Regions from separate parts of the Streptomyces sp. NPDC048481 genome, predicted to be linked through region 1. Evidence: riboswitches for the same ligand, from Rfam matches in the RefSeq annotation. Region 1 holds a riboswitch; the other holds the start of a gene.

What was found. A riboswitch is a leader RNA that binds a small molecule or an ion and turns the genes downstream of it on or off. The one in region 1 is predicted to bind S-adenosylmethionine.
Region 2: it holds a riboswitch for S-adenosylmethionine, as region 1 does, so the genes downstream of both, thrC (threonine synthase) here and ACGFSH_RS04305 (aminotransferase class V-fold PLP-dependent enzyme) in region 1, are expected to answer to the same signal.

The regions. Positions count from the first base shown of each region.
Region 1 is NZ_JBICXC010000001.1:1,017,524-1,020,923, forward strand. It holds gene ACGFSH_RS04295 (cytochrome bc complex cytochrome b subunit) at 1-358, shown strand, start outside; gene trpD (anthranilate phosphoribosyltransferase) at 548-1,612, shown strand; SAM riboswitch class IV at 1,690-1,806, shown strand; gene ACGFSH_RS04305 (aminotransferase class V-fold PLP-dependent enzyme) at 1,978-3,342, shown strand.
Region 2 is NZ_JBICXC010000005.1:433,197-436,596, reverse strand. It holds gene ACGFSH_RS18850 (trehalose-6-phosphate synthase) at 1-727, opposite strand, end outside; gene ACGFSH_RS18845 (glucosyl-3-phosphoglycerate synthase) at 877-1,821, opposite strand; SAM riboswitch class I at 1,989-2,153, shown strand; gene thrC (threonine synthase) at 2,172-3,400, shown strand, end outside.

The sequences.
Region 1 (3,400 bases):
ACCGGCCATCGCGTACATCGCCACCAAGCGGATCTGCCTCGGCCTCCAGCGTCGCGACAAGGACAAGGTGCTGCACGGTCGCGAGACCGGCACCATCAAGCGCCTGCCGCACGGTGAGTTCATCGAGATCCACGAGCCGCTCAGCCAGGAGCAGCTGCACACCCTGACCGCGCACGAGCAGTACGCGCCGGCCGCGATCGGCGCCACCGTCGACGACAACGGCGTCGAGCGCAAGGTCACGGGCAAGGAGAAGCTCCGCGCCAAGATCAGCGAAGCGTACTTCGGCGAGGACCAGCAGATCCCGAAGCCCACCGTCGAGGAGTACAAGGAGATCACGAGCGGCCACGGCCACCACTGATCGCCCGGGGCGTCGCCACGCCACGCACAGGGCCCCGTCCGGTTGTCGGACGGGGCCCTGTGCCGTGCCCGCGGCTGGATAGGGTGGGGTTCGCGCCGCCCACCGGCCGGCGACGCACGACGCACCACGTATGAAGCACGACGCACGACGTATGACGCACGACTCACGACGACACACGCAGGAGCGGCTATGAGCGCTGTGACCCCCGCTGGAGGCGACACCGCGGCGGGCCGTTCCTGGCCCGAGGTGCTGAACGGCCTGCTGTACGGCCGCGACCAGGACGCGGACGCCACGTTCTGGGCGCTGGACCGGATCATGCGCGGAGAGGCGACCGACGCCCAGATCGCCGGGTTCGTGGTGGCGCTGCGCGCCAAGGGCGAGACCGTCGCCGAGATCAACGGGCTGGTCCGCGCGATGTACGAGCACGCCAACCTGATCGAGGTGCCGGGCCCGACCGTCGACATCGTCGGCACGGGCGGCGACGGCGCGAAGACCGTCAACATCTCCACGATGTCGGCGATCGTCGTCGCCGGCGCGGGCGCCACGGTCGTCAAGCACGGCAACCGGGCCGCGTCCTCCGCGTCCGGCGCCTCGGACGTCCTGGAGAAGCTCGGCGTCAATCTGGAGCTGACCCCGAAGCGGGTGGAGGAGGTCGCCCAGGAGGCCGGGATCACCTTCTGCTTCGCGGTCAAGTTCCATCCGGCGCTGCGCCATGTGGGTGCCGCGCGCGGGCAGCTCGGCATCCGCACGGTGTTCAACGTGCTCGGTCCGCTGACCAACCCGGCCAGGGTGGCCGCCCAGGCCGTCGGCGTCGCCGACCCCCGCATGGCGCCGGTCGTCGCCGGCGTCTTCGCCGAGCGAGGCAACTCCTCGCTGGTCTTCCGCGGCGACGACGGTCTCGACGAGTTGACCACCACGGCCACCTCGCGCGTGTGGGTCGTGCGCGACGGCAAGGTCACCGAGGAGAGTTTCGACCCGCGCGACGTGGGCCTCGCCCTCGTCCCGGTCGAGGCGCTGCGCGGCGGCGACCCCTCGTACAACGCGGAGGTGGCCCGCCGGCTGCTGGAGGGCGAGACGGGCCCGGTGCGCGACGCCGTCCTGCTGAACTCGGCGGCGGCCCTGGTGGCGCTGGAACCGGGCGCCGGGCCGCTGGCCGGGCAGCTGCGGGCCGGCATGGACCGGGCGGCCGAGTCCATCGACTCCGGCGCGGCCAAGCGGGCGCTGGAGCGCTGGGTGGCGGCCAGCAACGCGTGACGCCGGCGGCGGCGGGCGTCCCGCGATCCGGACACGGGTTGCGGGACGACGATCACCTGACGTAGTTTCCTGTACCAGGTCATGAGTGACAGTCATGAGGCCCCGGCCGACTGTCCGGCAACCCTCCGTCCGTGGCGGGGTGCCCCGGGTGAAGACCAGGCCGTGGACAGCAAGGTCCACGGCAAGCGCGGACCCCTCGCGAAACCAGGGGTCCTGGGTCGTTCGAGGGAGTCTCCCGTGAGCAAGCGAATGCGCTAGGGCGCAGAGCCCCGCCCCGCATCCCCTGCACCTCTTTTCCCCTTCCTCCGTGCCGGAGCCCTGTCCGCCCGCACGGCGGTTCCCCCTGCCTCTCACGGGAGTTCGCCATGTCCGTCTCCACCCTTGCCGCCGCCCGCACCCTTTGTGCCCCGCTGCCCGTTCTGGGCCGGGACGTCACCGTTCCCCTCGTGACCGGCGGCGAGGTCGCCTACGCGGCACTCGACTACGCGGCCAGCGCCCCCGCCCTCCAGCGCGTCTGGGACGACGTGGCGGCCTACGCCCCCTACTACGGCAGCGTCCACCGCGGCGCCGGCTACCTCTCGCAGCTGTCCACGGACCTCTTCGAGAACGCCCGCCGCACCGTGACCGAGTTCCTCGACTGCCGCCCGGACGACCAGCTGGTCTTCACCCGCTCGACGACGGACTCCCTCAACCTGCTCGCCTCCGCGCTCCCCGCCGGCTGCCAGGTCTTCGTCTTCGAGACCGAGCACCACGCCTCGCTGCTGCCCTGGAAGAACGCCCACGTCACCTACCTCGACGCCCCGCGCAGCCCGCGCCAGGCCGTCGACACCCTGGAGCGCGCCCTCGCCGCGCGCGACCCGCACGGCCCGGCCCTGGTCTGCGTCACCGGCGCCTCGAACGTCACCGGCGAGCTGTGGCCGGTGCGCGAGCTGACGGCGGCCGCGCACGCCCACGGCGCCCGGATCGTCCTGGACGCCGCCCAGCTGGCCCCCCATCACCCGGTGTCGGTCCGTGACCTCGACGTGGACTGGGTCGCCTTCTCCGGCCACAAGCTGTACGCGCCCTTCGGCAGCGGCGTCCTGGCCGGCCGCGCCGACTGGCTCACCCTGGCCGACCCCTACCTCGCGGGCGGCGGCGCCAGCCGCAAGGTGACCCGGCGCGAGGACGGGGGAGTGGACGTGGAGTGGCACGAGAGCGCCGCCCGCCACGAGGCCGGCTCCCCGAACGTGATCGGCGCGTACTCCATCGCCTCCGCCTGCAAGGCGCTGACCGAGGCGGGCTTCGACGCCCTGGTCGCCCGCGAGGAGCACCTGATCGCCACGGTGCGGGCGGGACTGGCGGACGTCCCCGAGGTGCGGATCCTGTCCCTCTTCGGTGACGACGCCCCCCGGGTCGGCGTGCTGTCCTTCGTCGTCGAGGGCTGGAACAGCTCCCACTTCGCCGCCGCCCTCTCCGCCGAGTACGGCATCGGCGTCCGCGACGGCCTCTTCTGCGCCCACCCCCTGGTCCGCACCCTCCTGGGCGGCGACCCGCAGACCCAGGGCGAGTGCGGCGCCCCCGAGGCGGCCCCGGGGGAGAAGTCCCTCAACGCCATCCGCGTGAGCTTCGGCGCGGGCACCCCCGAGGAGCACGTGGACCGCTTCGTGACGGCGGTCCGCGAGCTGGTCACCGAGGGCGCGAAGTGGCAGTACCACACGGAGAACGGCCGCTGCGTCCCGTCGGTGAACTGAACAGACGCCCGACGTGGGGGTCACCCCCTCCAGGGGGGCGGGGAACTGCGCGCCCCGC
Region 2 (3,400 bases), on a different contig from region 1:
CGCCCAGTCCGTGCACGCCGATCCGCGTCTTGCCCGGCCCGCCGGCGAACTCGGTGCAGCACGCGCTGAAGGCGTCCGCCCAGCGGCGGGTGAGGAAGCCCAGGCGGTCGGCGCCGAGCATGCCCGCGAGCAGCTGCCCGCGGATGTCGTCCGGCAGCAGGCCGAAGTAGTCCACCGGCGCCCAGGGCGTGTGCGAGAAGTGGCCGATGCGCAGGTCCGGGCGCAGCTCGCGGAGCATCCCCGGCACCAGGCACAGGTGGTAGTCCTGGACCAGGACCGCCGCCCCCTGCGCCGCCTCCTGCGCCAGCGCCTGCGCGAAGGTCCGGTTGTAGGTCTCGTAGGCCGCCCACCGGCGGCGGAACTCCGCGTCGAAGACCGGCTCCAGCGGCGTCTGGTACAGCATGTGGTGGACGAACCACAGCACCGAGTTGGCGATGCCGTTGTAGGCGTCGGCGTGCACGTCGGCCGGGACGGGCAGCATCCGCACGCCCTCCTCGCCGATCCCGCGCGCGACCGCCTCCCGGTCGCCGTCGGTGAGCGCCGAGCACACCCACAGCGCGCCCGCGTCGGGCCCGATGGCCGACAGACCGGAGACCAGCCCGCCGCCCCCGCGTTTCGCGTGCAGCGAGCCGTCCTCGCGCACCTCGTAGGAGACCGGGCCGCGGTTGGACGCGACCAGTACCTGAGCGGAACCGCGGGAGGCAGACGTGTCGTGCGTGGAAGCCATAAGCCTCAACCTAGCCCGCTCCGTAAACGCTCAAACGTTCGCCGGCCCCGACGGACGCCGCCGGGGTCCGGCGCTGGTCGGACGGTCACCCGGGGTGACCCGCGGCCCGCGCTGCCCGGGCTGGCCCGTCGTCGGCGGCGGGTCCGCTCTCAGGCCACCCTGCGGGACGCGTACTCGGCTATCTGGGCCATCGGCGGGCGCTCCTCCGTGTCCACGGCGTGGGTGCGGGGCTCGAAGCCGGAGGGGCCGCGCTCGAACTGGGTCAGCGCCGGGCGGACCAGGTGGCCGCGGGCCAGCCGCAGCTGCGCGGTGCGGTAGATGGCCGCCGCCATGCGGCCGAGGGCCTGGCCGTCCTGGTGGCGGTGCTTGCGCACGCCGACGTCGACCTGGGCCAGGGCGTCCAGGCCCACCAGGTGCAGGGCGTCGACCAGCATGCCCAGCTCCACGCCGTAGCCGACGGGGAAGGGCAGCCGTTCCAGCAGGGTGCGGCGCGCCGCGTACTCGCCGCCGAGAGGCTGCACGAACCCGGCCAGCTGCGGCCAGTGCATGTTGAGCAGCGGCCGGGCCATCAGCTCGGTGACCCGCCCGCCCTGCCCGGCCGCGCCGCCCAGCGGGCGGTCGTACATGGCCTTGACCAGGTCCACGTCCGGGTCGGTCAGCAGCGGGCCGACGATCCCCGCGACGAAGTCGGAGGAGAACTCCCGCAGGTCGGCGTCCACGAAGCAGACGATGTCGCCGGTGGTGACCAGCAGCGAGCGCCACAGGACCTCGCCCTTGCCGGGCGCGGCCGGTATGCGCGGCAGGATCTCGTCCCGGTGGACGACCCGCGCCCCGGCCGCCGCGGCGACCTGCGAGGTGCGGTCGGTGGATCCCGAGTCGACGACGACGATCTCGTCGACGAGCGGCGCCTGGTGCATGAGGTCGTGACGGATGACGGCGACGATGTCGCCGACGGTCTCCTCCTCGTTCAGCGCGGGCAGGACGACGGACACCGACTGGTTCGCGGCGCGCTTCGCGGCCAGGACGCTGTGCAGCGGGCGATCGGTCACCGACCAGGAGCGGGTGGCCAGCCAGCGCTCGACTTCTTCCAGCACGGTCCACGGCTCCTCACTGTCATGATCACTTTGGGTGCACGGGGGGTGACCGTGTGATCCATCTCGCGGTTCGGACGACTATCTCAACTGTCCTGGCCTTCGGTTACAGTCTTGAACAACGCGGATGACCATCGCATGTCCGGTCGCCCCCGTTCACAACTTCACACCGCTCATCCAGAGGGGCAGAGGGACACGGCCCGATGAAGCCCCGGCAACCCTCCAGCCGGTCTCGTACCGCTCACCGATCACCAGGTGCGCGCTCCGCGAGGCTCCCGGCTCGGGAAGGTGCCAAATCCGTCTCACGGCGAGATGCGTCGTGAGGAAGATGAGGAGAAAGGGCCTCGCCTCACATGGCTGCGCAGACTGTTGCAAGCACCACCGACTCTACGCCGACCTCTTCCGTGGACCTCGGTCCCGCCGTGGCGCTGAGCTGCCGCGAATGCGGTCACCGCGTCCCCCTCGGCCCGGTCTTCGCGTGCGAGGAGTGTTTCGGCCCGCTCGAGATCGCGTACGACTTCTCCTCCTACGACACGGAGGAGCTGCGCAAGCGCATCGAGGCGGGCCCGGCGAACATCTGGCGCTACGCGCCGCTGCTGCCCGTCCCGGCCGACGTGGCGGACAAGCCGAACATCAACCCAGGCTGGACCAAGCTCGTGCAGGCCGACAACCTCGCCCGCGAGCTGGGCGTCGAGCCCGGCAGGCTCTTCGTCAAGGACGACTCCGGCAACCCCACGCACTCCTTCAAGGACCGCGTCGTCGCCCAGGCCATCGAGGCCGCCCGCGCCTTCGGCTTCACCACCCTGTCCTGCTCGTCCACCGGCAACCTCGCCGGCGCGGTGGGCGCCGCGGCCGCCCGGGCGGGCTTCCGCTCCTGCGTGTTCATCCCGCACGACCTGGAGCAGGGCAAGGTCGTCATGGCCGCGATCTACGGCGGCGAGCTGGTCGGCATCGAGGGCAACTACGACGACGTCAACCGCTTCTGCTCCGAGCTGATCGGCGACCCGGCGGGCGAGGGCTGGGGCTTCGTCAACGTCAACCTGCGCCCGTACTACGCCGAGGGCTCCAAGACGCTGGCCTACGAGATCTGCGAGCAGCTCGGCTGGCGCCTGCCCGACCAGCTGGTCGTGCCGATCGCCTCCGGCTCGCAGCTCACGAAGATCGACAAGGGTCTCCAGGAGCTGATCAAGCTCGGGCTCGTCGAGGACCGGCCGTACAAGATCTTCGGTGCGCAGGCCGAGGGCTGCTCCCCGGTGTCCGTCGCCTACAAGGCCGGGCACGACGTGGTGCGCCCCCAGAAGCCGGACACCATCGCCAAGTCGCTGGCCATCGGCAACCCGGCGGACGGCCCGTACGTCCTCGACATCGCCCGGCGCACCGGCGGCGCGGTGGAGGACGTGAACGACGAGCAGATCGTCGACGCGATCAGGCTGCTGGCGCGGACCGAGGGCATCTTCGCGGAGACCGCCGGCGGGGTCACGGTCGGGGTGACGCGCAAGCTGATCGAGAGCGGCCTGCTCGACCCGGCGAAGACCACCGTCGTCCTCAACACCGGCGACGGACTGAAGACCCTGGACGCGGT